DNA from 3 places in the Anaerobacillus sp. genome. Region 1 is predicted to be linked to each of the others. Evidence: riboswitches for the same ligand, from Rfam matches in the RefSeq annotation. Region 1 holds a riboswitch; each other region holds the start of a gene.
The links. A riboswitch is a leader RNA that binds a small molecule or an ion and turns the genes downstream of it on or off. The one in region 1 is predicted to bind S-adenosylmethionine.
Positions count from the first base shown of each region.

Region 2: another riboswitch for S-adenosylmethionine. It lies ahead of ACK4M9_RS15435 (methionine biosynthesis PLP-dependent protein); the one in region 1 lies ahead of ACK4M9_RS10930 (homocysteine synthase).
Region 3: another riboswitch for S-adenosylmethionine. It lies ahead of metK (methionine adenosyltransferase); the one in region 1 lies ahead of ACK4M9_RS10930 (homocysteine synthase).

Region 1 is NZ_JBKBWN010000006.1:216,224-227,308, reverse strand. It holds gene ACK4M9_RS10970 (nicotinate-nucleotide adenylyltransferase) at 1-456, shown strand, start outside; gene yqeK (bis(5'-nucleosyl)-tetraphosphatase (symmetrical) YqeK) at 443-1,009, shown strand; gene rsfS (ribosome silencing factor) at 1,013-1,366, shown strand; gene ACK4M9_RS10955 (CvfB family protein) at 1,366-2,229, shown strand; gene ACK4M9_RS10950 (class I SAM-dependent DNA methyltransferase) at 2,236-2,979, shown strand; gene comER (late competence protein ComER) at 3,056-3,877, opposite strand; gene ACK4M9_RS10940 (DUF2533 family protein) at 4,207-4,461, opposite strand; gene ACK4M9_RS10935 (helix-hairpin-helix domain-containing protein) at 4,503-5,117, shown strand; SAM riboswitch class I at 5,197-5,303, shown strand; gene ACK4M9_RS10930 (homocysteine synthase) at 5,398-6,684, shown strand; gene ACK4M9_RS10925 (ComE operon protein 2) at 6,761-7,330, shown strand; gene ACK4M9_RS10920 (DNA internalization-related competence protein ComEC/Rec2) at 7,413-9,725, shown strand; gene ACK4M9_RS10915 (YqzM family protein) at 9,789-9,920, opposite strand; gene holA (DNA polymerase III subunit delta) at 10,356-11,085, shown strand, end outside.
Region 2 is NZ_JBKBWN010000011.1:41,940-53,024, forward strand. It holds gene ACK4M9_RS15395 (metallophosphoesterase) at 1-712, shown strand, start outside; gene ACK4M9_RS15400 (MerR family transcriptional regulator) at 814-1,725, shown strand; gene ACK4M9_RS15405 (genetic competence negative regulator) at 1,957-2,550, shown strand; gene ACK4M9_RS15410 (D-alanine--D-alanine ligase family protein) at 2,961-3,884, shown strand; gene ACK4M9_RS15415 (Glu/Leu/Phe/Val family dehydrogenase) at 4,107-5,372, shown strand; gene ACK4M9_RS15420 (asparaginase) at 5,727-6,692, shown strand; gene prsW (glutamic-type intramembrane protease PrsW) at 6,791-7,441, shown strand; gene ACK4M9_RS15430 (hypothetical protein) at 7,526-7,693, shown strand; SAM riboswitch class I at 7,947-8,054, shown strand; gene ACK4M9_RS15435 (methionine biosynthesis PLP-dependent protein) at 8,156-9,277, shown strand; gene metC (cystathionine beta-lyase) at 9,270-10,421, shown strand; gene ACK4M9_RS15445 (bifunctional homocysteine S-methyltransferase/methylenetetrahydrofolate reductase) at 10,464-11,085, shown strand, end outside.
Region 3 is NZ_JBKBWN010000004.1:171,869-182,953, forward strand. It holds gene pckA (phosphoenolpyruvate carboxykinase (ATP)) at 1-1,411, opposite strand, end outside; SAM riboswitch class I at 1,924-2,059, shown strand; gene metK (methionine adenosyltransferase) at 2,340-3,545, shown strand; gene glgB (1,4-alpha-glucan branching protein GlgB) at 3,915-5,927, shown strand; gene ACK4M9_RS06935 (glucose-1-phosphate adenylyltransferase) at 5,869-7,014, shown strand; gene glgD (glucose-1-phosphate adenylyltransferase subunit GlgD) at 7,027-8,130, shown strand; gene glgA (glycogen synthase GlgA) at 8,268-9,695, shown strand; gene ACK4M9_RS06950 (glycogen/starch/alpha-glucan phosphorylase) at 9,703-11,085, shown strand, end outside.

The DNA of each region.
Region 1 (11,085 bases):
CCGCCTCATAAGGTCGGTAGTAACCTTTGTAGCGATGATAACAGAATTGAAATGGTCAAGAGGGCGATTAATAGTAATCCTTTTTTCAAATTGTCATTAATTGAGTTTGAGCGAAATGGCCCGTCATATACGATTGAAACGGTTAAATTACTACTGGAAAAGCATTCTGATGATCATTTTTATTTTATTATCGGTGGGGATATGGTTAACTTTTTGCCAAAATGGAAAAAAATTGATGAGTTACTAAATTTAATTACCTTTATTGGGATGCAGCGACCAGGTCATCGATTTGAGCAGCTGATAAGTGAAAAAATCGTGATGGTAGCAACACCACAGTTAGAGATTTCTTCAAGTGAAATTAGAGAACGTTTACGAAACAATAAATCTGTTCGTTACCTACTCCCTGAGGCTGTCATTGATTATATTGAGGAGGAGGGTATTTATGGAAAGGGATAGTGCTTTACAGATCATCCAAAGCCAACTTCCAGAAAAACGTTATATCCATACAGTAGGTGTTTTAGAAACTGCTGTTTTACTAGCTGAAAAGTATAAGGTTGAACGTGAAAAAATCGAATTAGCAGCTATTTTCCATGACTATGCAAAATATCGTCCGATAGCTGAGATGAAGTTAATCGTAAGTGAACAAAAGATGAGCGATAAACTTTTATCGTATGGATCAGAGCTTTTACATGCTCCTGTTGGTGCATACTTGGTACAAAAAGAAGTTGGTATTGATGATGAGGATGTTTTAGATGGAATTCGTTATCACACGACAGGAAGAGCCAACATGACATTACTCGAAAAAATAATCTATATCTCTGATTACATTGAACCAAATCGATCATTTAAGGGTGTTGAGGAAGTTCGAAAGTTAGCAGAAAAGGATTTAGATCAAGCATTAATTACTGCCATTTCAAACACAATTCAATTTTTAGTGAAAAAACGACAACCAGTGTTTCCGGATACATTAGCAGCATACAATCATTTAATTTTAAAGGAGGAGTTTTAGTACATGCATGAAAATAAAATTTTAGAATTAGCTGTAAAAGCAGCAGACGATAAGCGTGCAGAAAACATTTTGGCTTTAGATATGAGGGGGATTTCTTTAATTTCAGATTACTTTTTAATTTGTCATGGTAATTCTGAAAAACAAGTGCAAGCAATTGCAACAGAAATTAAAAAAACGGCCCAAGAAAATGAGATCGAGTTAAAAAGGTTAGAGGGTTTTGATCAAGCACGTTGGGTATTAATTGACCTTGATGATGTAGTTGTACATGTTTTCCATAAAGATGAGAGACTTTATTACAATCTAGAAAAACTCTGGGGAGATGCCCCTACTGTTGATATAGAAGGAGTTCTTGAATAATGGAATTCAAGCCAGGAATAATTGTTAAGTTAAAGGTAGCCCGTAAAGCTGATTTTGGTTATTTTTTAACATCGGAGAAAGAAAATAGTGAAGATGTTTTACTTCATAAACGACAAGTAACAGAACCGATTGAAATTGGACAAACTCTTGAAGTATTTTTATTTCATGATCACCAAGGTCGCCTAGCAGCTACAATGGAAAAGCCAATTATCTCATTAGGTAACTTTGACTGGCTTGAAGTAGTTTCAGTAAACGAGCGAGATGGTGTTTTTCTTTATAATGGAATAGATCGCGATTTGTTCTTATCGATGGATGACCTTGGAACTGACCGTGCCCTATGGCCAAAAGTAGGCGATAAAGTTCCGGTTTCCCTCATTTACGATAAAAAAGGTCGTTTGATGGGGAGATTGCTTCGTGGCACTCCGATAGAGGAAACTGCCGCACATGCGCCAAAAACGATTTTAAACGAAGAAATTACAGGTACTATTTATTCTTTTGCTGAAAAAGGTGTCTTTGTAATGACGGCAGAAGGCTACATTGCTTTTCTCCACTTTAATGAAACGAACGATGAGCTTCACCTTGGAAAAGTTATTACAGGTAGAGTGACCTTTGTTCGCGATGATGGAAAGATTAATATATCAATGCAACCAAAAGCTCATGAGCGTAGACATGATGATGCCGATAAGATTTATGACTTCTTATTGAAGCGTGACGGTGGCATGCCTTATACGGATAATTCTGATCCAATGATCATTAAACAAAAGTTCAATATGAGCAAAGGCTCTTTTAAACGGGCAATTGGAAAACTTCTAAAAGAAGGTAAAATTTATCAAAAAGATGGTTGGACGTATAAAAAGGAGTAATTTTGCATGAATTACGGAAAATTTGCCTATTTGTATGATGAATTAATGATAGACGCCCCTTATGATCAGTGGGTGTCTTTCGTTTTAAAAGTAATGAACGCTAACGGATTAGAAACTGGTCAAATTCTTGATGTAGGCTGTGGAACTGGAAATATTGCAATTCCTTTAAGTAAAAAAGGGCTAGAAGTAACAGCAGTAGATTTATCAGAGGAAATGCTTTTTGTTGCTCAAGAAAAGAGTGTAGCAGCGGGAGCGAAAGTTCAGTTTTTTCAACAAGATATGCGAGAGTTAGAAGGACTCGGCCAATACGATACGATTGTCTCCTTATGCGATTCTATCAACTACCTAAATAATGAAGCTGAACTGAATGCCACATTCAGTAGGGTTAGAGAACATTTGAATGATCATGGTTTATTTATTTTTGATGTCCATTCAATCCATAAAATTGAAAAGGTTTTTAATGGCAACACGTTTGCCCATAACGGCGAAGATATCTCCTATATTTGGGAATGTTTTGCAGGTGTTGAGCCGCACAGTGTTGAACATGATCTATCCTTTTTTGTTCGTAATATGAAGGGTTTATATGAGAGGTACGACGAATTTCATAAACAACGGACATATCCAATTGAGGTCTATGAGCAAGCTTTGCAGAAGGCTGGATTTAAGTTAGTTTCGATCACAGGTGACTTTTCTTTAAAATTGTTAAATAAAGACGCCGAGCGTTGGTTTTTTGTCGCTCAAAGAAAATAGAGTTGAAAAAGAGGCTTTTCTCCATTTTTTTTGGAAAAGCCTCTTTTCACTCTGGACTATTTTTTTTATAATAATATTAAGTAGGGAATTGTTCTTTTACTTTTTCTAAATCTTCATTGTATTTTGCATGAGTTTGCTTGAATAAAAGATCAAACATATCGCCAACTTCACTACCTAATACTTTTAGTCCTTCGCCTGTGACTCCGCCCGGAACGGAAACCCTCTCTTGTAATGTTGGTAATGTAAAAATCCCCTTCTCAAGTAGTTTCCCAAATCCTATCATCATTTCACTAGCCATTTGCGTTCCTTCTTCATGAGTAATTTCAGTTTGTCTAACGGCTGCTTCGATGAAACGCTGAATTAAATAACTAAAAAACGCGGGACCGCAACTGACAATATCTGAAGCTACTCGCGTAATGCCCTCTTCAATAATGACTGGTGTAGAAATATGTGTTAACAGGCTGTGTAAGGTTTCATAGTCGTCAGGCGTGCAAGTTGTTCCTAATGTGACTAGTGATGTCCCTGCAAAAGCACGGTTTGTAATACTAGGAATAATTCGAGCTGTTTTACAGCAGACGACAGATTCCAATTGCGCAATAGAAATCGGACTAGTAATTGAAATAAGTATTTGTTCTTCTGATAATACTGAACTTAGATCCATTAGTAATGGCTGAAATTGTAAAGGTTTTACACAAACAAAGATTATATCAGCTTCGCACGCTACTTCTTCAGAGGAGTTAACAACCTTTAGATCAGGGAATTTTTCTTTAAAAGCATATGCTTTTTCTATTGTTCGATTTGTGATGATAAGTTGAGATGGGGTTACTGCAGTTGATTCGACGAACGATTCAATTAAGATGCTCCCCATACTACCAGTTCCGATAATACCAATTTTCATTTGTTCAACCCCCTCCTTCTCGAACTTTCTTACCCTTAAGTTTATGTGGCTGAAAAAATGAATATGACAAAAATATTCCAACAACTGGATGCATTCAAGGAAAGCCAGCGACAATTAACTGCTCAAATATTCTTTTCACAAAAACATTTGCCGGTAAAAACCATGCCTCCACCATCTCCAACATAAAAGTAGCTAGCTTCCTGCTCTCTTCGCTGTAAAACTCTAACGAATTTTAGAGGCTCGTTCAAGGAAAGCCAGCGACATACTGGTAATACTCAACAAAAAACAATTTTCATACAAAAAAGCTCAGTAAAAACTGAGCTGTGAGATTAATTTCGACTAATAAATTTTAACACCATTTCTTCTGTAACTTGTTTTCTCATCGGAAAACGAAAAGACCTACTTAAGTTGTTTAATTCCTCGGTAATTGCATTAACTTCAACTAAAGAAAAGTGTTTATTAGCCTTCGCATCGTTTACTACTTTTTCAATGCTCTCTTCTCTCTTTATATCAAGTTCTCTATATTTTTTTTCTGCAGCAATAAATGTAGTCATCTGTTCTTTAATCTGTAAGTGTACACTCATATAAATTCTCCTTTTTATCATTCGTTTAGGGGGTAATAACAATGATGAAACTAAAGCGCAACATTCTATTTGTCATTACAGTATGTACAATTGCTTTAATTTTTAGTGTAAGCTTTATTCGTAATTTTGACAACAGTAGCGTACCAGATGATCACTTTGAATTTTTTACAGCAACAAAAGCAACAACAATTGAACAAACTAGCCAATTAGAAATTCAAAACGAGAAAATAGTAGTCGTTGATGTCAAAGGAGCAGTAATTAAGCCAGGTGTCTATGAAATGAACCGTGGCGAGAGGGTAGTACATGCAATTGAAAAGGCTAGTGGCTTTCTCAAAGACGCTAATCAAGACGTAATCAATTTAGCGCTTTTACTAGAGGATGAGATGGTCATTTTTGTTCCGAAAATTGGAGATGAAGAAGTAGAAATGGATGGAACAAATATCTCTACTGTAAAGGATAATGGAAAAATTAATGTTAACGTTGCAACAGCTGAAGAACTTCAACAAATACCTGGAATAGGTCCAGCTAAAGCATCCGCAATCATTTCATATCGTGAAGAAACTGGAAAATTTAAAAGTATCGATGACTTAGTTAACGTCACAGGAATTGGGAAGAAAACAGTTGATAAAATGTCTGAATTCATCGTGGTAAAGTGATAAAATCTTTTTTCAGAAAATTATTGACAATTCTTATTGGTTAAAAGTATAATCACCTCAACGACAATTTAAACGAACACTCTTATTGAGAGAGGTGGAGGGATTGGCCCTATGAAACCCGGCAACCAGTGTGTAAACACAAGGTGCTAAATCCAACAGAACTTATTGGGTTCTGAAAAATGAGAGAAGAAGCAGATGTTAAACTCTTCTCTCATTATGAGGAGAGTTTTTTTAGTTTATATGTGCTAACTGAAGTGAAATTAAAAGGAGGAAGTAAAAAATGACTGAGAGAAATTGGAGTCTAGAAACAATTGCCGTACATGGTGGTCAAGAGGCTGATAGTAATACTTTATCGAGGGCTGTACCGATTTATCAAACTACATCCTATGTTTTCAAAGACACAGATCACGCAGCGAATCTCTTTGCGTTAGCAGAACCAGGAAACATATATACGCGCATAATGAATCCGACTCAAGATGTTTTTGAAAAAAGGGTAGCTGAACTTGAAGGTGGAGTTGCTGCTCTAGCTACTGCAAGTGGTCAGTCGGCAATTACCTTAGCTATATTAAATATTTGTGAAAATGGAGACGAAGTCGTAGCTTCGAGTTCCTTATATGGGGGTACATATAATCTATTTGCCCATACGTTACGAAAGTTAGGAATTAAAGTTCACTTTGTTGATGGCACAGATCCTGAAAATTATCGTGCCGCTATAAATGACAAAACGAAACTTCTTTATGGAGAAATTATCGGCAATCCTAAAGGTGATGTCTTAGATATCCAAGCTGTTTCTACAATTGCGCACGATAATGGCATTCCACTTTTAGTCGACGCTACTTTTTCCACTCCGGCTTTATGTCGTCCAATTGAACATGGTGCAGATATTGTCATTCATTCAGCGACAAAGTTTATTGGTGGGCATGGAACATCTATCGGTGGCGTAATCGTAGATGGTGGAAAGTTTGATTGGGGTAATGGGAAGTTCCCTGGACTTTCAGAGCCAGATCCAAGTTATCACGGTATTGTCTATTCAGAAGCATTAGGAAATCTTGCTTATATCATTAAAGCACGTGTTCAACTCCTTAGGGATATCGGACCTGCAATTGCACCACTCAACTCATTTCTATTACTTCAAGGTCTTGAGACGTTACATTTACGTTTAGAGCGCCATTGTGAAAATGCTTTAAAGGTAGCCAATTATTTAAATGAAAATTCTTTGGTAGAATGGGTAAGTTATCCTGGTTTAGAAAGTCACCCAAGCTATCAATTAGCAGAAAAGTATTTACCAAATGGTAAAGGAGCAATCTTGACCTTCGGTATTAAAGGTGGAATTGAAGAAGGGAAAAAATTTATAAATGCTTTAAATCTATTTTCTCATGTTGCCAATGTTGGAGATGCTAAGTCCTTAGTCATCCATCCAGCAAGTACTACACATCAGCAGTTAACAGCAGAAGAACAGCTATCTGCTGGTGTAACACCTGAATTAATCCGCCTTTCTATTGGAATTGAAAATATAAATGATATTCTTTCGGATTTACAACAAGCTCTTGAAAAAAGCCAAGACTAAAACTAAATATATTTGCGCACGTGTCATTTTTTGTCTAAACTGAAGTAAATAGAAATTACTTAGGGAGGCACATCTATTGTCACGTATATCTTGGGATCAATATTTTATGGCGCAAAGTCACTTGCTAGCGTTAAGGAGCACTTGTACACGTTTAATGGTAGGAGCTACTATCGTTAGGGATAAACGAATAATTGCCGGAGGTTATAACGGATCTATTTCTGGTGGTGAGCATTGTACCGATGACAATTGCTATGTAGAAAACAATCATTGTATCCGAACAATTCACGCCGAGATAAATGCATTACTACAATGTGCAAAATTCGGTGTACCAACAGCGGAAGCGGAAATTTATGTCACTCATTTTCCTTGTTTGAATTGTACGAAGGCAATTATTCAAAGTGGCATTAAGAAAGTTTATTATGCAAAAGACTATAAAAATCACCCGTATGCTATTGAGTTGTTTGAGAGTGCCGGTGTTTATTTAGAGCATGTTGAGTTAGAGGAAATGATTTTGGATTTGAAATCAGCGGAAAAGTTAGCTTTCACAGCTTCGTTATTAACAAAACTCGAAGAAGCGGGGCTTAGTGAAGCAGATTTGAAAAAATTAACAGAAGAAGCAAATCAACTATTCACGTCTACAACATAGTTGAGCGAAAGATAAATAAGAAAACTAAATTCTTATACTTATAGTATCTAAGCCTTTCGTTCGCGAATAGGAGGTCTAATAAGTGTTTGGAAGGATTTACATTTTAGTTGTTGCAGTTATTTGCAGCGTTATTTTACGAATACAGGGCTTTCATAGCATCTCTCTTTGTCTATCGTTAGCCCTAATTTATCTCTTATATAAAAATAAACACAACCCCAAAATAGTGGTTTCCTCAGCTATCATTTTTGTTTTTTTCTACTTTAACCCCATTTACTTTCCAACTCCGCCATCGCTCCCTTCTGAGAACGAAATCTCAGGAAAGATAAGTTCAATCCCAAAAATTGATGGAAATAAGTTGACGTTTGAATTAAAAACATCAGAAAAGCAACTTGTCCAAATTAATTATTTTTTTAAGACAAAAGAGGAACAAAACTATGGTAAGACGTTAAAATACGGGCTAACATGTAATTTTGAAGGGGTGTATAAAAATCCACCTGAGAGCAGGAATTTCTATAGTTTTAACTACAAAGAATATTTAGCAATGAGGAAGATATATTTTCAATTCACCCCAAAGACCTTCGCAAATACAAATTGTAGAGGTGAGAGTCTATCTCCTTATGGCTTGCTGCAAAGATACCGCCAATTAGGAATTGAATACATTAGCGATCATTTTCCAAAAGAGAGTAAAGGTATTATTATTTCATTAATTTTTGGAGATAGGTCAGAGATGGAACGCGATATTCTCCAATCGTATCAGTCTTTAGGTATTATCCATTTATTAGCAGTTTCTGGACTTCATGTTGGACTTGTAAGTGCGTTTGTTTATTTACTATTAATCCGAATTGGTATGACCAAAGAAAGAACAATTGACTTAATCATTTTATTGCTACCGATATACGCAATACTTGCTGGTGCAGCACCATCCGTACTAAGAGCTACAGCTATGTCTCTCGTTGTCCTCATTTCGATTAGGTTTCGTAAAAAAATAAATCCACTAGACGGAATTAGTTATGTTTTTTTAGTGCTTATGCTAGTTACCCCCTTCTACATTTTACATCTAGGATTTCAATTATCTTTTCTCGTTTCTTATTCATTAATCATATCTTTGAATAGCATTTTAATAAAATATGAAAATTGGCTCACCCAATTACTTGCAGTGACCATTTTAGCTCAGTTAGTTTCATTTCCATTAATCATTTATCATTTTCATGTTATTTCATTATGGACGATCCCTCTAAACCTCATCTATATCCCGTTTATTACAATGTTCACATTGCCACTCGCATTCATTATCTTTATAAGTCATTTGATCTTTCCACCAATAAGTAACCTGATGTTATATTTTTATGAGTTTATTATAGGCTTTGCTCATCAATGTTTAGAAAAAGTGAATGAATTACCGCTATCCTCGTTAATTTTTGGCCAACCACCACTTTGGGTAGTCATCCTATATTATATAGCGATTGGGATTTTGTTTTATGTATGGGAAAGATCTGATTCAATCTTAGCTCTCCTTAAAAGTGGTACTGTATTTTTGATTATCGCTTTGCTACATTGGCACTTGCCATATTTAACTAGTAGCGGAGAAGTAACAATGATTGATGTAGGCCAGGGTGATAGCATTTATATCGAACTACCTAGAAGGAAAGCGGTTTATTTAATTGATACAGGAGGTATTGTAGATGTAGGCTTTAAACAAGACCTAGTAAAACGAGAAAAGACATTTGATGTTGGTAAAGATATCCTCTTGCCATATTTAAAAGCAAAAGGTGTTAGAAAGATAGACAAGTTAATTTTGACCCATGGACATTATGATCACACTGGCGGTGCTGAGGCTTTAATTGGCCAAATTCCCGTTCAGGCACTTTTGTATGGCGCGGTTCCAGTTGAAGGGGAGTATGATAAGCAGTTACTTCAAAAGTTCTACGATATAGGTACAAAAATCTTCTTTGTAAAACAAGGTGATTATTGGAGAATGGGCCAAAACAGCTTTCATGTTTTATCTCCCCATGGGGACGAAGAGAAAATAAATGATCGATCAGTTGTCATTTTTACAAACATTGGTGGCCTAAATTGGCTATTCACAGGAGATTTGGAAATCGACGGGGAGAAAACTTTAGTTTCTACTTATCAAAACCTTAATGTAGATGTGTTAAAAGTTGGGCATCACGGCAGTCATACTTCAACGACTAATGAATTGTTAGAGGCGATAAAGCCTAAATATGCACTCATATCACTCGGCAAGAACAATTTATATGGTCATCCTCATCAAGACGTTATTAATCGCTTAGAGCAACGAGAGATCACTATATTCCGAACAGATCATCACGGTGCGATCAGGTACATGTTCAAAGGAGAGAAAGGTTCTTTTGACACGCTGATCAAGCAACATTAAAAGAAGAAGCCCCAAAAGTGGGACCTCTTCTTTTTTAAGGTTGTTCAAAGGACTTTCTTACAATTACACAAATAAGTCAATAATAACCGCTACAGCAAATACTGTCGCAAAAAAGCCGAATGATACAACGAAACCTACTGCAGAATCTACTGCGTCATTACGATTGCTTTGGACTTCCTTTTCGAAATGATTCATTGGACATCCCTCCTAAACAATTTTAGTATAAGCGAAAAATTATAAAAAATCTATATTTGTAACATATTCTATTTGTTTATGTGTTAAACCATATAAATTATCGGTCAAGCTTAGTCAGTTCAGGTTTGCGCAGCATAAAAAAAGGTATGGAATATTTCATTTTAAGATTTTTTTAAAAAAATTAGTTAGCAATGCTGTGAAATGTTGTCACCTATAGAACGACAACGCATAGGATATGATAACTAATACAAGAGCAGAAAGAAAGCGTGAGTAATCGTCAATAGGAGGTTTCCTAGGTCCTCTTACTGACGTTTATCATAAATGGAGGGATTAACATTCGGTTAATTCCTCTTTTTCCTTGTTATAATAGAATTACTATGTATAAAATTGTATCATAATCATAAATCGATATGTAAAGAAAGGGTATCTAAAAAGATGAGTTTTTTACAAATACAAAAAAATATAAAAAAAGGTCAGCTATCGCCTTTATATTTGTTATATGGTACGGAAGCTTTTTTAATTGAGGAGATAATCCAAAGACTTCTTAATAAGGTTTTAACAGAAGAGCAATATGATTTCAACTTGTCTACATATGAGTTAAAAGAGACACCAATCTCCGTTGCTATTGAAGAAGCGTTAACTATTCCTTTTATGGGTACGCATCGAATCGTCATAGTAAAGGACCCTCAATTTTTAACTGGAAAGGATCAGTCTAAAATTGACCATGACATAAAGGCATTTGAAGAGTATGTGAATAACCCTGTTCGAGAAACGATTTTTATTATTGTAGCTCCATATGAAAAGTTGGATGAGCGAAAAAAAATAGTGAAACTTCTAAAAAAACAAGCGGAAATATTACATGCAGTTCCTTTTAATGATCAAGAGATGGAGAAGTGGCTTGATGAACGTGTAAAGAAATATGATGTCGAGATAACAAAACTAGGCAAAGATAACCTTATTCAACTATTAGGGAATAGCTTGGTAATGATTGCTGGCGAAATAGAAAAGTTAGCTCTTTATGCAGGTGAAGGTGGCGTAATCGATGAAACGGTTGTTCAAAAATTAGTTGCAAAAACAATTGAACAAGATGTTTTTGCGTTAGTTGACCATGTTGTTCATCGCAGAAAAAAACAAGCATTACTTGTTTTTTATGAATTAATAAAAC
Region 2 (11,085 bases), on a different contig from region 1:
TATGTGGCTTGAAGGTCGGAAAAATAGAATTACATATACAGAGTTATCATTTTCGAGCTTTCCAAGCCACCTCTGTGGAATGAAGCTTTTTTTTATTTCGGATATTCACCACCGAAAAGTTAGTGATGTAATCTTAAAACAAATTAGCGGTAGTGTCGATATGATTATTATTGGTGGTGATTTAGCTGAAAAAGGAGTGCCTCTTTCTCGAATTGAAAAAAATATAAAGGCCCTTACAGCTATTGCGCCAACCTACTTTGTATGGGGAAATAATGACTATGAGATTGATCAATTCAAATTACAAGCCTTGTTTAAGCGTGAAGGAGTGAGGCCACTGGTTAATAAGTCAACAGAAATTAAAGGTGGAAGCGATTCCGTTTTTTTAATTGGAGTAGATGATTATGGTCAGCAACTCGATAACCTGGAAAAAGCCTTACATGGTTGTGAGAATGGATTTCAAATTTTAGTAAGTCATAATCCCGATATAAAAAATGAAGTTCCAGAAAACTCAAAAATTAAGTTAATTTTAAGTGGCCATACTCATGGAGGGCAAATAAGGCTCTTTGGATGGGGGATTACTGAGAAGGCCGGTTTAGCAAATTTACGAGATGACTTATTTATTCTCGTGAGTAACGGTTATGGTACGACTTGGCTCCCCCTAAGACTATGCGCACCGGCAGAGGCTCATGTCATCACATTAAGAAAAAACTAATCTATTTAACAAAGGTTATACAAATTTTACACAGTGTCTGTTTTATGTATATACTTAATTATAGTTTATTTCGTCGTGAAAGTGTTTGGGGGCTAAAGATGATGGCAAATGATAAAGCAAAATATAATATTAAAGCAATTTCAAATATGCTGGGGATACAACCTGGAACTTTAAGAGCCTGGGAGAGAAGATATAATATTATTGAGCCAATTCGTAATGACTCTGGGCATCGCTTATATACTGACGAACATGTAGCTATTTTACGTTGGCTATTAGATAAAGTTAATAAAGGATTTACTATCGGACAGGCGGTTGGTCTTCTTGAAAAAGGGAGCGTTAACTTAGATTCGCAAGCAGAATTACAATACACAGATAGATTACATACACTTGCTGTTGAGTTAAAAGCAAGCTTATTAAGCTTTCGTGAAACAAGCGCAAATTCTATTTTGGATGAAGCTTTTAGTGTATTTACTGTTGAAAAAGTATTACTTGATATTATTGGACCAGTCTTAATCGAGATTGGTGAAGCGTGGGAAAGTAATCAGATTACTGTAGCCCATGAGCATTATGCTACTCAATATTTAAGAACGAGAATTGGAATGATTTTTAATAACCTCCGGGTTGACCCGTTGTTACCAAAAGTCGTTGCGGTTTGTGGCCCGAGTGAACGTCATGAATTAGGCTTATTAATTTTCACTTTATATTTACGAAGAAAGGGCTTCGAAGTGATTTATTTAGGGACGGGCATTCCTAATGAAGACTTGAAGTCAGTAATTGAAGAAATTGAAGCTAAATATATTTTCTTATCTTGTACAATTGTTGAAAATTTATTAGAGACGTTAGCAGTCATTAGTGATCTCCATAAGTATAAGACAACATTACACATTGGCCTTGGAGGTAAAGCGGTTGAGCATTTATCCAAGCGTAAAAGAGAAGAGTATAGCAGATTCCTGGTTGGTTCAACCAAAGATGACTGGGATGAATGGTTGAGAGAAAGACTTTTAAAAACGTGATGTTAATTAAATTAGTGTTATTTTAAATGAACCTATTGCCAACCTTTTTCATATCTTAATATTATCTATATACAGTGAGAATTTCATTTAGTGGATAAAAGATTGTTGCTTTTATTTGCTATCAAGATAAACAATCTAATAACTAGTTTCAATCAAGTGAATTTTAGAAGGTTTATGCTAAATTAACAAAAAGCCGAGTTTTCTAACTGTGTAAAAAGGAGGGGAAAAAATATGCGCTTAGAGAGGCTTAATTTTGATAAAATAAAAATTTTTCTTACCTTTGATGATCTCAGTGAACGTGGAATAACTAAGGAAGAAATGTGGCAAGACATTCCTAAAGTACATCAACTTTTTAGAGATATGATGCTTGAGGCTAGTGATGAATTAGGATTTGAAGCAGACGGTCCAATTGCAATTGAAGTGTTTTCTTTACCAGCTCAAGGAATGGTTATCATCGTTACAAAATCCAAAAAAGATGATGATATAGAAGAAGAGTTTGATGATGGCTATATTGAAATGCAAGTGACGTTAGATGAAAGTGAAGAAATTATTTACGAATTCCAAAACATTGAAGATGTCATATCATTATCCCCTAGACTGATAAGTTTTGGTGTTTCAACTGGGTGTTTACTTTATTTCGAAAATAATTATTTTTTAACTTTTGAGGAAAAAGATTTATTTGGAGTTGATATGGATGCATTTATTGCTCTCTTATCAGAGTTCGGCAATCCATCGACAATAACTATTTTTCGTTTAATTGAATACGCGAAAGAAATTATCGATAACAATGCTATAGAACAAATATATAAAACTTTTTATAAATGAGTGAATTTCATAATTACCAAAAAGGAGCCATATCAAACTATATGTAGTAGCGAGTGGTTTTACGCAACTACATATAGTATCTAAATGGCGATAATATAGAATTATGAAATTCATTAAAATAATGACCAAAAACCTCATCTTGAGGTTTTTTCTAATACAAAACATGATTTTCCGCTCTCAACCCTGAATGAAAAAATTGCCTAACTTCTTTCACTGTTATCTTTAGAATTGATTTTTTTACCTACAATGTTATCATAGATAAAGTAGCTTTCAGATTTAAATTAATTGCTTTTTTGGCCGAATTGATCTTTTTGTATTTGTTCATAATGTATGGAATGGAAAAAAGACACAATTTAAATTTAGGCGAATATACTAATTTACATAATCAGTTGTGGGAGTGATTTAGAGTAATGAAAATATGTGTACTTTATGGTGGTACGTCTGCCGAGAGAGAAGTATCCTTGTCTAGTGGAAAAGGGATTATTGAAGCACTAAAGAAAAAAAAACATGAAGTCATTGGTATTGACTTTCAGGGAACCAAAGAGTGTTTGCGTCAGATTATGGATTTAGATGTTGATTTATTTTTTATTGGATTACATGGAAGACTTGGTGAAGATGGTAGAGTTCAAGGGTTGTTGGATTTATTGAAAACTCCCTATGTCGGTTCTAACGTACTTGGCTCTGCTTTAGCGATGGATAAAGCTAGATCGAAAAAAATGTTTGCACTAAAAGGAATTCGTGTTGCAAATGAAAAGCTCGTGGAAAGGCACTTATTTGTTCGAGCCAATTTTTCACACGAATTATCATATCCAGTTGTTGTTAAACCGAACCACGAAGGATCTACTATTGGTTTAACAATTGCTCAAAATGAAAAAGAACTTTTAGAGGGCATTGATGCGGCATTTATACACGATGACGTAGTCCTTTTAGAAGAATTTATTTCAGGTAAAGAAGTGACAGTTGCGGTAATGGGCAATAAGGGTGATGTTAAGGCATTACCAATCGTAGAAATTGTTCCTAAAAATGCCTTCTATGATTATGAGTCAAAATACGCTCCTGGAATGAGTGAACATATTGTTCCAGCTAGAGTTAGTGATGAAACAACAAAATTATTACAAGAACAGTCAGTGCTTGCACATGTAGCTTTAGGCTGTGATATTTATTCGAGAGTCGATTTTATTGTCCCGAATGATGGCTCTCAGCCAGTAATTTTAGAAGTAAACACCTTACCAGGAATGACTCCAACAAGCCTTTACCCAGATGCTGCTAGAGAAATTGGATTGTCTTATGAAGACATGATCGAAAAGTTAGTCCAACTATCTTTACAAAAATAATATAGATACCAGAAATTAGGTAACTCGATGATCGGAAATTGAGTTACCTTTTTTTGATCGGTTTTAAAAGTAAAAAAAGAAAAAGTAAATAGGTAATTTTAAAAATATTTTTCGAAAATGTGAAAGTATAGTGGAAAAAACGGTCGTAATTCTTTATAGTAGACTTGTAAGTGCTTTCATAAAATAAATTATAGATAGAGAAAACAATTTGAGGTGAGATTGATGGCAAGTAACACGGATCATAATCTAGAATCAACAGATGTTTTAAAATCAACACAAACTGTAATTAAACTGGCACTAGATAAGCTAGGTTACTCTGATGAAGTATATGAATTAATGAAAGAACCACTAAGGTTGTTGACTGTGCGAATTCCAGTTCGAATGGATGATGACTCAATTAGGATTTTTACAGGTTATCGTGCTCAACATAATGATGCTGTTGGTCCTACAAAGGGTGGCGTTCGGTTCCACCCTGATGTTACAGAAAAAGAAGTAAAAGCTCTTTCTATCTGGATGAGTTTAAAAGCTGGAATCGTTGATTTACCATACGGCGGTGGTAAGGGTGGAATTATTTGTGACCCACGTGAAATGTCTTTCCGTGAATTAGAGAGATTAAGTCGAGGTTATGTACGAGCAATAAGTCAGATTGTGGGCCCTACAAAAGATATCCCAGCTCCAGATGTTTTTACAAATTCGCAAATTATGGCATGGATGATGGATGAATATAGCAGAATTAAAGAGTTTGATTCACCGGGTTTCATTACCGGAAAACCAATTGTACTAGGGGGGTCCCACGGCAGAGAAACAGCAACTGCAAAAGGTGTAACCATTTGTATTCGTGAAGCTGCGAAAAAGAAAGGTATTCCTATTGAAGGAGCACGAGTTGTCATCCAAGGGTTCGGAAATGCAGGGAGCTTTCTAGCGAAGTTTATGCACGATGCCGGTGCTAAAGTAATTGGTATATCAGACGCTTACGGTGCACTCCACGATCCAGAAGGATTGGACATTGAATATTTACTAGATCGTCGTGATAGCTTTGGAACGGTAACGAAGTTATTTAAAGATACAATTTCAAATAAAGAACTATTAGAGTTGGATTGTGACATTTTAGTACCAGCTGCAATTGAAAATCAAATTACAGAAGAAAATGTTCACAACATTAAAGCTCAAATCGTCGTTGAAGCTGCCAATGGGCCGACCACATTAGAAGCTACAAAGGTGTTAACTGACCGTGGCATTCTGTTAGTTCCAGACGTGTTAGCTAGTGCTGGAGGCGTAACAGTTTCTTATTTTGAATGGGTTCAAAATAATCAGGGCTTCTATTGGACAGAAGAAGAAGTTGAGACAAAGTTAGAAAAGGTGATGGTCACATCATTTGAAAATGTTTACCGACTTTCAGGTTCTCGTAAGGTAGATATGCGTTTGGCAGCGTACATGGTTGGTGTTCGTAAAATGGCAGAAGCCTCACGCTTTAGAGGGTGGATCTAATCAAATAGAGAAGTGTTTAATATTAGTTTGACGTTTAGTGTATTTATAGCTTTATTGAAGATGATGAAAATGAGATTGAGACTGATGACTTTGCAGTTTCAATTTCATTTTTTTTGAAGATAAGTGAATGATTTTCATAATTATCAAAAACGAGCCATATCAAACTATGTTTAGTTGTGGCGACTTTACCCAACTAAATATAGTATCTTAATGGCGATAAATATTGAATTATGGAATTCATGAAAGTATCTCAAACTTATAATTCTTAATCTCAGTGAGGTGTAATTTTACCTTATTTTCACTCTTTGCTATAATTAGAAGCGGTATGAAATCAATAAAAGAGGTTGTGGGTCAATGAAAAAAGTAGTGTTATTAGCCACTGGGGGTACAATTGCAAGTAAACCTAATAAAGAAGGTAGACTTGTTGCAGGGGAATTAACAGGAAATGAACTAGCCAAAATTTGTGGAATACCAAATGATATTGAGGTTGAAGTCATTTCTATCCTTCAAAAGCCGAGTATGCATATTACAATTGCAGATTTATTAGATATAAAAGTAAAGATAGACGAAATTTTTAAAAATAGCAAAATTGACGGGATTGTCATCACTCATGGAACTGATTCGTTGGAGGAAACGGCATACTTTTTGGACTTGGTCATTGCTGATGAACGACCAATTGTTATTACAGGTTCACAACGCGCTCCCGATGAAATTGGAAGTGACTCTTATATTAATTTACGACATGCTATTTATACAGCATGTGATCACCAATTAAAAGGTGTTGGAACAGTCGTTGTTTTTAATGAACGTATATTCGCTGCGAAATACGTGAAGAAAGAACACGCTTCAAATATCCAAGGGTTTAATGCCTTTGGCTTTGGTTATCTAGGTATTATTGATAACGATAAAGTTTATTTATATCAAAAACCGGCTAACCGCGAATTTTATAAAATTGAAAGTCCTAGAGAAATTCCTAATGTAGATATCATTATGAGTTATTTAAATGCAGATGATAAATTTTTAAGAGCTTCAATCGAGTCAAAAACGTGTGGAATTATTTTAGAAGGTACGGGCCGTGGGCAAGTTTCGCCTCTCATGATGGAGGCGATTGGTGAAGCGTTAAGCAAAGGAATATACATTTTAATTACCACTGCTAGTGAAGAGGGCTATGTGTATCCAACTTATGAATATTTAGGAAGTGCCTATGACTTAGTTAAAGCGGGTGTTATCTTAGGTGGGGACTTAGATAGTAAGAAAGCTAGGATTAAACTAATTGTTTTATTATTAGCAAATGAACAAGTTAAAGAAAAATTTGAATGAGAGTAAAAAACATAGAGTAAAGTCTATGTTTTTTTACTTCTCATCTAACTAAGATACATGTTACCATTAGAAAAAAGAGAGAGAGGAACCTAGTTGTAATGGTTAGTATCATTTTTGCAAGTTTAGCTCCTAGCCTAGCTCTACTTTGTTTTTTTTATTTAAAAGATAAATATAATTCTGAGCCTCTTGGCATGGTATTTAGAAGCTTTATTTTTGGAGCTTTATTAGTGTTTCCAGTGCTGGTTATTCAATATGCCTTTCAAGAAGAGGGGTACTTAATAAATACACTTTCACAAGCCTTTATTTCTGCAGCTTTATTTGAGGAGTTTTTTAAGTGGTTTATCTTATTTTATACTGCATACAAACACGCCGAGTTCAATCAACATTACGATGGGATTGTCTATGGCGTTAGTGTTTCGTTAGGATTTGCTACGATGGAAAATATTTTTTATCTGGTCGCTTATGGATATGGAGTCGATCTCGCATTAGTTCGAGCGTTGTTGCCAGTTTCAGGGCATGCGTTATTCGGTGTTATTATGGGTTATTACTTTGGTAAGGCTAAGTTTAGTAATAAAAGTAATGAGAAAAAGCTTTTGTTATTTGCCTTCCTAATACCGTGGTTATTGCATGGTATGTATGATTATATTCTTTTTGTTTCTAATTATTGGGTGTATATGATGTTGCCGTTTATGATTTTCTTATGGTGGCTAGCGTTAAAGAAAGTTAAACTAGCTAACGAAAAACAGTAAAAAAAGATTTCCAATAGTGAAAAAAACGCCAAAAATAGGGTATAAATAGTCTATAGACAGAAGTGTGTTAAAGAGGTGAAAGTATTGTTAGAACCTAAACAAAGGTATAAGGTAACTGTAAGGTGCTATGATTGTGGCGAGAAGTTTATTTTGCGCGGTAAATTAAATAGGGATGGGAATTATGAAACTGGGTTTAAACGATGTGTCTGTGGAAATGAAGAAGGGTTACAAATAGATGCACAACCGCAATAAAAAACACCATCTTCAATGAAAAGTCGCTGCCTTTCGCTTTCTTCAAAACTCTAACTATTTTAGAGGCTTGTTCAAGGGAATTCAGCGACATCTTCTAAAAAAGTAAAAAGTTGTTTTAAGGTTATTTTTAATTGGCGATAATAGTCTATTTATTAATGTTTTAAAACCTATTTCGCAAAAAGAGTTGCATTTGCTCTCGAAATAGTGTAGTTTAATAATCAATATAAAATAAAAATTCATATAATTCGTTTAATTCTTATCGAGAGAGATGGAGGGAAGTGGCCCTATGAAATCTCAGCAACCAGCCTATAGTGGTCAGGTGCTAAATCCATCAAGTTTTTCAAAACTTGAAAGATAAGAAGAAGGAAACTGCTATCAGTGACTTCTTCTTAATTTAGAAGAAGTCTTTTTATTTAGTTAATTTTTAGTCATTTAAAGCGTTAATTTAAAGGGGTGGAGAATATGGGATTTAAGCATCTTGAAACGCAGTTAGTACAGTTAGGTAATAGAAGTGATACAAAAACAGGTACGGTTAATCCACCGGTTTATTTTTCAACAGCCTATCGTCATGAAGGAATTGGTCAGTCAACAGGATATGACTATAGTAGGACTGGAAATCCGACCCGACATATTTTAGAAGAAGGGATTGCTTTATTAGAAGGTGGGGATCGCGGTTTTGCATGCAGTTCAGGGATGGCTGCAATTCAAACCGTTATGTCTATATTCAAACAAGGAGATGAAATTATTGTTTGCCAGGATTTATATGGGGGGACGTATCGCCTGTTTGAACAAGGCTGGAAACATTGGGGTGTGAACTTCCGATATTGGGATGGAGTCAATTTCGAACAGTTGGAAGCTTTGGTTACTAAAGCTACGAAAGCAATCTTTATTGAAACTCCTACAAATCCACTAATGCAAGAGTTGAGTATTACTAGAGTAAGTGATATTTCAAAAAAATATGAACTGTTACTAATTGTCGATAATACATTTTATACCCCTTATATTCAAAGGCCAATTGAAGAGGGGGCAAATATAGTAATTCATAGTGCAACGAAATATTTAGGTGGCCACAATGATGTTTTAGCAGGTCTGATTGTTGCAAAAGGTGATGGTCTTTCTGAAAGGATTGGCTTTTTCCATAATGGTATTGGTGCGACATTATCCCCGTTTGACTCTTGGTTATTAATTAGAGGGTTGAAAACGTTGGCTTTAAGAATGGAGAAGCACGAAGAAAATGCAAAAGTAGTGGCCAGTTTTTTAACAGAGCATCCACTGGTTACAGATGTTTTATACCCAGGTCGTGGGGGAATGCTGTCTTTTAGGATCAAAGATCCTAAATCTGTAAATAAACTATTACAAAATTTGAAGCTAATTACCTTTGCAGAAAGTCTTGGTGGCGTAGAAAGTTTAATGACGTATCCTACAACCCAAACGCACGCCGATATTCCAGAGGATGTTCGTGAAAAGTTTGGAGTCTGTAAAAGACTTTTACGTTTTTCCGTAGGTGTTGAAAATAAAGAAGATTTAATTGATGACTTGACGCAAGCATTGGCATGTATCGAAGGGGGAGCTAACATTGGCTGATCAATACCATATCCAAACAAAACTCTTGCACAATAACCATAAAGTCGATCAACAAACTGGTGCCGTAAGTGTGCCAATTCATCATTCGTCTACATTTCACCAATTTTCCTTCGATGAGTTTGGTGAATACGATTATGCAAGAGGGGCTAATCCGACTCGCAAAGCTCTTGAAGAAGTCATCGCGCAGTTGGAGGGTGGAACACGTGGTTTTGCCTTTTCGTCAGGAATGGCTGCTATTTCAACTGCATTTATGCTTCTTTCAAAGGGCGATCACGTGTTAATTACTGAAGATGTTTATGGCGGAACGTATCGTTTCGTTACCCAGATCCTTATAAAATTTGGTATCGAACACACATTTGTTGACATGACAAATGAAACTGAAGTTGAAAGCAAAATTCGAGCAAATACAAAATTGATTTATATTGAAACGCCTTCTAACCCTACATTAAAAATAACAGATATAAAAGCGATTGTTGGAATTGCGAAAGCTCACAATTGTTTAACGTTTTGTGATAATACGTTTCTAACACCAGTGTTCCAAAAACCGCTAGATTTGGGTGTTGATGTTGTGCTTCACAGTGCTACGAAATTTTTAGGAGGGCATAGTGATGTTGTAGCAGGTCTTGCTATTGTTAAAGATGAAGAACTTGGTAGACAACTTGCGTTTTTACAAAATTCTTTTGGGGCCATCTTAGGTGTTCAAGATAGTTGGTTAGTATTGCGAGGCTTAAAAACATTACAAGTCAGGATGAATGCTAGTTCCTTAGCCGCCTTAACAATTGCTAAATGGCTAAGCGAGAGAAAAGAAGTAAAAGCCGTATATTATCCTGGACTTCCTAACCATCCTGGTAGAAGTATTCAGGAACAACAAGCTACTAGTCATGGAGCGGTCTTATCGTTTGAATTCCCAACAAAGAAAAATGCAAAAGACTTTGTTGAAAATGTAAAGTTACCTGTTTTTGCTGTCAGTTTAGGAGCAGTTGAAACAATCCTTTCATACCCGGCAACGATGTCCCACGGCTCTATGCCTGAACAAGAGCGATTAAAACGAGGCATCACTGACGGTTTATTAAGACTTTCTGTAGGTTTAGAAGATGTAAATGACTTAATTGACGATTTCCAACAGGCATTAAATGCTAAATAAACTAAGAATAATGTTCTAGCTCTAATAGAAAGGAAGATACAAATGAGTTTTTTGCATGAAATGAAAACGAGGACGTTAATTGGAGACGGAGCTATTGGAACATTTCTGTACTTAAAAGGACTAGATCGTTGTTTTGAAGAATTGAATTTGACTGATCCGTCAAAGGTTCAAGAAGTTCATCAAGCATATCTTCAGGCGGGGGCTCAGCTCATTCAAACAAACACATATGCAGCAAATAAAATAAAACTGTCACGCTACGGTTTAGAGGATAAAGTTGCAAAGATAAATAAAGCCGCGGTAAATTGTGCAAAGAAGGTTATTACTAATCAAGAAGCTTACTTGTTAGGTACGATTGGTGGAATTAGAGGTTTTCAAAAAAGAGCTCATTCAATAGCTGATATCATCGGTAGTTTTGAAGAGCAAATGAATAGTCTCCTTGAATCTGAGGTTGATGGATTATTACTAGAAACATTCTATGACTTTGAAGAGCTTTCAGCGTGTTTAAAAATAGCTAGAAAAAATACGAATTTGCCTATTATTGCCCATGTTTCGTTAGATGAAGTTGGAGTACTACATGGTGGTATACCATTAAAAGCAGCCTTAACGGCTTTAGAGGATTTTGGTGCAGATGTAGTAGGAATGAATTGTCGAATGGGTCCTTTTC
Region 3 (11,085 bases), on a different contig from region 1:
GGATATTTAATCCGAAAATCGGATCGACAATTGTTTCAACAGAGTTTAATTCGCCTAATAGAGCGGCTTGAACCATCGCACGAGTATAAGCTAAATTCATACGTTTACCAACGCCATACTCGCCACCAGACCAGCCAGTGTTTACTAAGAATACTTGGGCATTATGTTGGTTAATTTTCTCCCCTAACATTTCGGCATAGCGGTAGGCTGGAAGTGGTAAGAATGGTGCTCCAAAGCAAGTTGAGAATGTTGCTTCTGGACTTGTTACACCACGTTCAGTACCTGCTAGCTTACTTGTGTAACCTGATAGAAAGTGATACATGGCTTGTTCTTTTGTTAGTTTACTAATTGGAGGTAATACTCCAAAAGCATCCGCCGTTAGAAAAATAATTGTACTAGGGTGGCCTGCGACACTTGGAATGACTGAATTTGGAATCGATTGAAGTGGGTAGGCAGCACGAGTATTTTCAGTTAATGATGTATCATGATAATCTGGATTAAAATTTTTATCTAAAACGACATTCTCTAAGACTGCGCCAAAGCGAATTGCGTTGTAGATTTGTGGTTCTTTTTCCTCGGTAAGACTGATACATTTTGCATAGCAACCACCTTCGATATTAAAAACACCAGTGTGTGACCACCCATGCTCGTCATCACCGATTAAATGGCGATCTGGATCAGCAGAGAGAGTTGTTTTCCCTGTTCCAGATAGACCGAAGAATAAAGCTACATCACCTTCATCTCCAACGTTTGCTGAGCAATGCATAGAGAGGACATTTTTTTCAGGCAATAAATAGTTCATAATTGAAAAAATTGATTTTTTTATTTCTCCAGCATATTCGGTACCACCAATAAGAACTGTACGTTTCTCAAAAGAGATGATAATAAACGTCTCTGAATTGGTACCATCAATTGTTGGATTAGCTTTAAATCCAGGTGCTGAAATAATCGTAAACTCAGCCTCATGAGTCGCTAGCTCAGCTTCTGTAGGGCGGATGAACAATTGGCGAGCGAAGAGATTGTGCCAAGCAAACTCATTTATAACACGAATTGGGAGGCGATATCCCTTATCTGCACCTGCATAGTTTTTTGAAGCATAGACTTTATCTTTTGTTTTTAAATATGCTAGTACTTTTTTATATAAATTTTCAAATACATCTTTACTAATCGGTTGGTTTACAGCCCCCCAATTAATTTTGTTTCTTACAGAAGTTTCTTCTACGATGTACTTATCCTGAGGTGAACGTCCTGTGTATTTACCAGTTGTTGCAAGAAGGGCTCCAGTGGAAGTTAATTTGCCTTCTTTTCGCTCAAGAGCACTTTCCACTAATTGTGATATCGGTAAGTCGTGGCAAATATTATCACCCTTCAAAACATTTTCTAATTCTGTTTCATAACTAAGTGTACTCATTCGCACCAAAACCCTTCCTAATATTGTTTTTTTAAAGAATAAATTTTCTGGACTTCCATAAAGCCTGTTTTGACGAGCGTCCAACACTCGATTTAAGAGCTAGTCAGAATAAAAGTTTAAAAAATACAGTTGACCGTTTATCAATGACTATACTTTTTAATTTATGCTGTAATTACCTTCTTTGTCAATAATTAGTATAACACATTAAGATTAATAGTCTATACTATTCACCTTTTTTTATTTCGACAATAATGAATTTCATCATTCTTTCTTTTCGCTACTAAGTTCTAAATGTAGTTGCGTTAAAACCATTCGCAACTACATATAGTTTGATATAGCTCGATTAAGGTAATGATGAAATTCACTTAATTAAAGTAGCATTTTGGTTACTCTCGATGAATGATTTGGAGTGAGGGAAAAAAGCAAAGTAATTATCGACAAAACTAGGCAAGATCAACGAAAATAGGTTGACTTTATATAACTGTTACGATATGATATGACCCGAACGGATACTCTTATCCCGAGTCGGTGGAGGGACAGGCCCGAAGAAACCCAGCAACCAACACTTAAATGTTTGCTTCATTAGCTAACATTCCATCATAGTGAAAAGGTGCTAACCTGCAAGACTACGGTCTTGATCGATAAGAGGCGAAAGGCTTATAATCAAAACCTTTTCCTCATCTTTGGGAAAGGTTTTTTCATATGAGGCTAAAATTATTTGTGTTTGTCAACGATGTACCGTGACTTTCACGAAGATGAAAGAAATTAGTCTAATCTTAGTGTAACCATAGAAAAAATGGTTAAGCTAGGTTTAAAAGGAAATGATTTGTTCTTTCAAAAAATTCTGTTTGACTACACAGTCAATAGGGAAAATGAGTACCGTATCAAAGAAGTACATACCCTAAAAAGGTTGAAGGAGGTACAAAAAATGACAGATAAGAAAACACGTCGTTTATTTACATCAGAAAGTGTAACTGAAGGTCATCCAGATAAGATTTGTGACCAAATATCAGATTCGATTCTTGATGCTATTTTAGCTAATGATCCTAATGCCCGTGTTGCGTGTGAAACATCAGTAACAACTGGTTTAGTACTCGTTGCAGGAGAAATTACAACATCTACATATGTTGATATTCCTAAGATTGTACGTGAGACGGTTCGTAACATTGGCTACAACCGCGCTAAGTATGGTTTTGACTCTGAAACTTGTGCAGTATTGACATCAATTGATGAGCAATCAGCTGATATTGCCCAAGGTGTTGATCAAGCTCTTGAAGCACGAGAGGGTTTAATGACAGATGAAGAAATCGAAGCAATTGGGGCAGGAGATCAAGGGTTAATGTTTGGCTATGCAAATAACGAAACACCTGAATTAATGCCACTACCAATATCACTTGCTCACAAGCTAGCTCGTCGTTTAACAGAAGTTCGTAAAGAAGAAATCCTTCCTTATTTACGTCCAGATGGTAAGACGCAAGTAACCGTTGAGTACGATGAGAATAATAAACCTACACGAATTGATACGATTGTTATTTCAACCCAACATCATCCAGAAATTTCGTTAGAGCAAATTCAACGTAATCTAAAAGAGTATGTGATTAAGCCAGTTGTACCTGCTCATTTAATTGATGAAGAGACTAAATACTTTATTAATCCAACAGGGCGTTTCGTTATCGGTGGACCACAAGGTGACGCTGGTTTAACAGGACGTAAAATCATTGTTGACACTTATGGGGGCTATGCACGCCATGGTGGTGGAGCATTCTCTGGTAAGGATCCAACAAAAGTTGACCGTTCAGCAGCTTATGCAGCTCGTTATGTTGCGAAGAACATTGTTGCCGCAGGACTTGCTGATCGCTGTGAAGTTCAACTTGCTTATGCAATTGGTGTAGCGCAACCAGTATCTATTTCAATTGATACATTTGGCACAGGGAAAGTTTCTGAAGAAATATTAGTGGAAGTTGTTCGTTCAAACTTTGACCTTCGTCCAGCTGGTATTATCAAAATGCTAGACCTACGTCGTCCGATCTATAAGCAAACTGCTGCATATGGGCACTTTGGACGTACAGATATTGAGTTACCATGGGAATTCACAGATAAAGCAGAAGCATTAAAAGCTCAAGCTCTAAAATAATAGAAAAGTGGCTGTCCAAAAGTAAAGTCACCTAACGTAGTATAAATAGATCGTGTACAACATACACCTCTAGATATAGTACGTTAGGTGAACCGAAACTTATTGGACAGCTTTTTTTTGTTCAAAAAATAGACACAACCCTTTGTCACTTTTTAGCGAATAGGGCAAACGCTTTCTTTGTAGGTAGGAAAAGATATCAATTTTTTTCCTAGCCAAGTATTTATGAAATCAGGAAAATAATGAGAGATTTTGTCACAAGAATTATATGAAAATTGCATAGATTTGGGATTAATATAGAGGTATTACTATTTTTACCGTCGAAATGTAATATTAAGAATATTATGTAAAAAGTGTTTGAGGAGGGAGTTTGTGATAACTAAACCTAGTGATCACGATCTTTATTTATTTCACCAAGGCAACTTATTTAAAAGCTATAGCTTTATGGGGGCACATCCTAAAGTAGAGGAAGGGAAAGATGGTGTACGTTTTACAGTTTGGGCACCAAATGCAGTTAATGTCAATGTAGTTGGTAGTTTTAACCAATGGGTTGGGGAAAAACACCCAATGAAACGAGTAACACCAAATGGAATTTGGACACTGTTTATTAAAGGTCTAAAAGAGGGCGATTTGTATAAATATGAATTAGAAAGCAAGTCAGGTAAGACGTTTCATAAATCTGATCCTTATGCTTTTTACTCCGAAATACGTCCCAATACTGCCTCTTTAATAACCTCTCTTGATGGTTACCAGTGGAAAGACGAGCAATGGCAAAAACAAAAGCAGAAACAAACGATTTATGAGGAACCACTCTCGATTTACGAAGTTCATCTTGGTTCATGGAAGGTTAATAAAGATGGAGAGTTGTATACTTATCGCCAGCTTGCCCATGAACTTGTGGACTATGTTAGCGAAATGGGCTATACACATATTGAAATCTTACCTATTTCAGAACACCCATTTGATAAATCATGGGGCTACCAGTTAACAGGGTATTTTTCAGTGACAAGCCGCTTTGGTACCCCAGATGACTTTAAATACTTAGTTGATTGTTGCCACCAAAGAGGAATTGGTGTCATCCTAGATTGGGTTCCAGGTCACTTCTGTAAAGATGACCACGGCTTACGTCTTTTTGATGGAGAACCAGTTTTTGAATATAAAGATATACAAAAGGCTGAGAAAAAGGAATGGGGCACGCTTACCTTTGATTTTGGTCGTCCAGAAGTTGTCTCATTTTTAATTTCAAACGCCATTTTTTGGATGGATGTTTATCATATTGATGGGCTCCGCGTCGATGCTGTTTCTAGCATGCTTTATTTCAATCACGGTAAAAGCGATGATGAAGTCGTAGTTAGAAACCAATATGGAGGCTATGAGAATCTAGAAGCGATTTCATTTATACAAAAATTAAATGAAACGGTCTTTCATTATTACCCAAATGCGTTAATGATGGCTGAAGAATCTACGGCGTGGCCAAATGTAAGTGGACCTACGTATTTAGGAGGCCTTGGTTTTAATTTCAAATGGAATATGGGTTGGATGAACGACATGCTTAAATATATGGAGCTAGATCCGATCCATCGAAAGTTTCAACACCAACTCATTACATTCTCTATTTTATATGCATTTTCCGAAAATTTTATATTACCAATCTCTCATGATGAAGTGGTCCATGGGAAAAAGTCATTATTAAATAAAATGCCTGGAGACTATTGGCAAAAATTTGCTAATTTACGTACCTTTCATGGATTTATGACAACACACCCTGGTAAAAAGCTATTGTTTATGGGGAGTGAATTTGGTCAGTTTGATGAATGGAAGGAACTTGAGGATCTCGATTGGGAGTTACTAGATTACGATATGCACAAAAAGATGCACCACTTTGTTAAAAGCTTAAATCAATTTTATTTAAAAGAACCTGCGCTTTGGCAATTGGATCATGAGCAAGAGGGTTTTGAATGGATTGACCCGAATAATTGTGATCAAAGTATTGTGTCATTTATAAGAAAAGGCAGCCAGGAAAAAGAGCAATTAATTATTTTATGTAATTTTACTCCTGTTGTCTATCATAACTATAAAGTTGGCGTTCCATTTCTTTGTGAGTACCAAGAAGAGTTTAATAGTGATTTATCTGAGTTTGGTGGTTCTGGACAAGAGAACAACACGCCATTAAAAGCCTGCGATCAAAATTGGCATAATCAACCTTATCATATTGAGGTAACTATTCCGCCGCTAGCGATTGTTGTTTTTCGTCCTATCAATCTTCCAGTAACTGAAACTATTGAGGGGGGTAATAAAGTTGAAAAGAAAAAAAGAATGCGTCGCAATGCTACTAGCAGGGGGAGAAGGGAAAAGATTAGAACTTCTGACCAAAAACCTAGCTAAACCGGCTGTTTATTTTGGTGGGAAATATCGAATTATTGATTTCCCATTAAGTAATTGTACGAACTCAGGGATTGATACAGTTGGTGTACTCACACAATACCAACCGCTTGTCTTAAATACCTACATTGGCATTGGTTCTGCGTGGAGTTTAGATCGTAAACATGGTGGGGTCACCGTTTTACCACCATTCCAAGCCCAAAATGGTGGCGATTGGTACAAGGGTACAGCTGATGCAATCTATCAAAATATTAATTTTATTGAGCAATACAATCCGAAATATGTCCTAGTGTTATCGGGTGATCATATTTACAAAATGAATTACGCCCAAATGTTAAAATACCACAAGCAACAGGAAGCAGATGTAACGATTTCCGTCCTTGAAGTGCCTTGGGAGGAAGCAAGTAGATTTGGAATATTAAATACAACCGATGATTTACGCATTCATACGTTTGATGAAAAACCAGCAAACCCACAAAGCAATCTGGCATCAATGGGAATTTATATTTTCAATTGGGAACTATTAAAAAGCTATTTACTTGAGGATGCTCAAAACCCACATTCGAGTCATGATTTTGGGAAAAACGTCTTGCCAACTTTGCTACAGGATGGTAAACGACTATTTGCATATCAATTTGAAGGCTATTGGAAAGACGTAGGTACAGTTGAAAGCTTATGGGAAGCTAATATGGACTTACTAGATGATGAACCACAATTTAATTTAAATGAAACTGGTTGGCGGATGTACTCAGTAAATCCTAACCAACCTCCGCAATTCATTTCTAATACAGCGACCGTTAACCGTGCTCTAATTAATGAAGGTTGTTTAGTTGAAGGGACCGTTGACCACTCGATCCTGTTTTTCGGTGTTCAAGTTGGCGAAGGAAGTATAGTTAAAGACTCAGTAATTATGCCTAATGTAAAAATAGGTAAAAACGTCGTAATTGAAAAAGCGATTATCGGTGAAAACACTATTATTGAGGATGGGGCAATTATCCGAGCTGAAATTGGCCAAGAAAGAGACATTACATTAATCGGTGAAAACAGTCATATTGTAGCAGACGATACAGTTCGTACCGAAACATACTAGGAGGGGTAACACATGGAAATTATGGGCGTTTTAAACTTGGACAATGAGCAAGATTTTCTAAATGAATTAACCTATTTTCGTTGTGGTGCAGCTGTCCCGTTTGGGGGAAGATACCGCCTCATTGATTTTGGTATTTCTAATATGACAAATGCAGGTATGGCAGATATTGCTGTTTTTACGAGAAAAAAATACCGTTCACTTATGGATCATCTTGGGAAGGGAAAAGCTTGGGATTTAGACACGAAGTATGGTGGATTGTTTATTTTACCTCCTGATTGGAATGATCCGACAGATGTCTCTAAAGGAGACTTGCAGCATTTTCATAATAATAAAAACTATTTTTATCGGGGGAAAGCTGATTACGTGCTAATCTCTGGTAGCCAGCATATTTGTAACATTGACTATCAAGAAGTGTTTGAACAACATGTAAAAACAAATGCAGACATTACTGTTATTTATAAAAAGGTCGATATGTTGGAGCCAGAACATAAGCAATGCCAAAAGCTCGAAACATCACACGCGGGCCATGTCCTGAAAGTTACGAATGAGGAATACAATAACAACGTTTATATGAACATGTACCTTGTTAATAAAAAGCTACTCTTACAACTTGTTGAGCATGGAATTGCTCATGGCGCAGCGCATTTCTTTAACGATTGTATTGCTAGTGAACTAGCAAACTTGAATGTTCAAGCCTTTGAATATAAGGGAGTCCATTCAGTGATCAATTCAGTTCAAAGTTTTTACAAAAATAATCTAAAACTATTAGATCCTGATTTTTATCGTCAATTATTTTATAGCGAGCAAACGATTTTAACGAAGGTGAAAAATGAACCTCCAGCAAGATATTTGCACGGAGCAGATGTCACAAATTCGTTAGTAGGAAATGGTTGCATTATCGAAGGAACCGTTGAAAATAGCATTTTATTCCGTGGTGTTGTCGTTAAAAAAGGAGCAGTAGTTAAAAATGCAATTATTATGCAACGTTGTGAAATTCAAGAAAATACAATATTGGAAAATGTCATCCTAGATAAAGATGTTACTTTAACAGAAGGAAAGCGATTAATTGGTAATGAACATATGCCATTTGTAATTCCAAAACAAAAAGTAATCTAATCATTTTTTTCAAAATGGTCGATAACGAACGGCATGAAAACTAGCAAAAATTGTTGCGTTCTATTCTTTTAATCAAGATCATGCTGCTCGTTTATCAGTTTTTTTGAAACTTAGTCTAGAAGGAGATGTTGGAGAAAATGAAGGTCCTATTCGTTGCGACTGAGTGTACCCCATTTATTAAGACAGGGGGGCTTGCAGATGTTATTGGTGCTTTGCCAAAGGAACTAAAAAAAGAAGGCATTGATGTCCGTGTTGTTCTTCCGAAATATGAGGCAATTGTTGAAAGCTTTCAGAAGGAACTGAACACAATTTACACAGGAACCGCACCAGTAGGTTGGCGAAACCAGTACTTAGGTGTTGAAATGCTCGTAAAAGATGAGATCACATTTTATTTTATTGATAATGAATATTATTTCAAACGAACAGGTCTTTATGGATTTTACGATGATGCAGAGCGCTTTGCTTATTTTAGCCGGGCAGTGTTAGAAATGTTGCCTGAAATTGATTTTCACCCAGATGTCATCCACTGTCATGATTGGCAGGCAGCGCTAATCCCGCTATTCTTAAAAACACACTATCAACAAAATCAGTTTTATACTGGGATAAAATCAATGTTTACCATTCATAATTTAAAGTATCAAGGAATTTTTCCAAGAGAAGTCCTACACGAACTCCTTTCATTAGGGGACGAGCACTTTGAAGGTGTTGAGTTTGATGGATGTGTAAATTACTTAAAAAGTGCATTTGTTCATGCCGACTTATTAACGACGGTAAGTGCCACATATGCTAAAGAAATTCAAAACCCATACTATGGGGAGAAATTAGACGGTCTCTTAAGATACCGTTGTAACGACTTACATGGTATTGTGAATGGTCTTGATTATAAAGAATATGACCCAATGAAAGATCCTAATCTCACATATCCATATCGTAGTGCAAGAGCTAAAAAACAAAAAAATAAGCTGGAATTACAAGAGCAACTAGGTTTACCAGTTCGCGAAGATGTACCGATGTTAGCGATCGTTACACGTTTTGTCGAACAAAAAGGGCTTGACTTAGTTAGGCATATTTTTGATGAACTTGTCCAAGAGGATGTTCAAGTTGTAATTTTAGGAACGGGTGACAAGGAGTATGAACACTTTTTCAAACATGCAGCAGAACGTTACCCAGAAAAGGTTTCGACTCATATTACCTTTAATGAGGGCTTTGCCCGACGAATATATGCAGCAAGCGATATGTTTCTCATGCCTTCACGCTTTGAACCGTGCGGAATTGGTCAACTGATTGCACTTCGTTACGCAAGTGCACCTATTGTTCGGGAGACCGGCGGTTTAGTTGATACGGTTACAGCTTTTAATGAAGAGGAGTTACTAGGTAACGGTTTTAGTTTCTCGAATTACAATGCTCACGACTTCCTATTCACAATTCGAAGAGCGCTAACTGTTTATCAAGACCCAACATTATGGGCAGCTTTGATAAGAAATATGACCAAAACTGATAGTAGCTGGAACAAGTCTGCTAAGGAATATGTGGTGCTTTATAAAGAAATAGCAGAGGGGTTGTAAAGAAATCATGAGAAGTGACCACGAGGTAAATGCCTCTCTAGTTTTAGAAGAGTCAAATCTGTTTACAGACAAACAAACTTTTATAAAAGAGTTTATTAAGACACTAGCTAATAACAGTAGCAAAGCCCTTGATGAAGCTTCTTCTAGAGATTTATATAACACGCTAGGATTAATGATTCGTAAGCATGTTAGTAAGAATTGGATTGATACAAATAAGCAGTATAAGCAAAATGGTGAAAAGCAAGTTTATTATTTTTCGATGGAGTTTCTAATGGGTCGACTGCTTGAGTCGAATATGCTTAATCTAAGTATTTTACATGTAGTAGAGGATGGTCTAAAAGAACTTGGTATTGAACTAGCCACGATCTCAGAACAAGAACATGATGCTGGCTTAGGGAATGGAGGACTAGGTCGTCTTGCTGCTTGTTTCCTAGACTCAATCGCTTCTTTACAGTTACCTGGGCACGGTTGTGGTATTCGTTATAAATATGGGCTATTTGAACAAAAGCTTATGGACGGTTATCAAGTCGAACTACCGGATTATTGGTTAAAAGAGGACTATGTTTGGGAAGTACGTCGTTCTGACCGCGCTGTTCAAGTTCGTTTTGGTGGTTACGTTGAAACGAAAGTAGTCGATGCTAATATTGTGTTTGATCATAAAAACTATGAAACTGTTATCGCAATCCCTTATGACGTTCCAGTCGTTGGCTTTGAAAACAAAACGGTTAATACGTTACGATTATGGAGCGCTGAGCCTTCTATGAAAGATGTGGATATTCACACATCTAATCGAGATAATTATTATAAATTTTTAAGTCATAAACGATCAATAGAGTCGATTTCTGAATTTTTATATCCTGATGATTCTCACTTTGAAGGTAAAAAGCTTCGTTTAAAACAACAGTATTTTCTTGTTTCTGCTGGCTTACAAAGTATCTTAAGTGCTTATAAACGAAACAAAAATTTCGGGTTAAAGGATTTACCTAATAAGGCGACTTTTCACATTAATGATACCCATCCAGCATTAATCGTTCCTGAACTTATGCGCTTATTAATCGATGAGGAAGGATTTGGCTGGGAGGAAGCATGGGATATTACAATTAAGACTTGTGCTTATACGAACCATACGACCCTTGTAGAGGCTCTAGAAAAGTGGCCTATAAATTTATTTCAAGAACTTTTGCCGCGGATTTACATGATTGTAGAAGAAATTAATGAACGCTTTTGTCAGGAGTTGTGGAAAAAGTATCCTGGCGAGTTTGATCGCATCAGTAACTTAGCAATCATTGCGCATAATCAAATTCGTATGGCTCATCTTGCAATTGTAGGGAGCTTTAGTGTTAATGGTGTAGCAAAACTGCATACAGATATTTTAAAAGAACGAGAGATG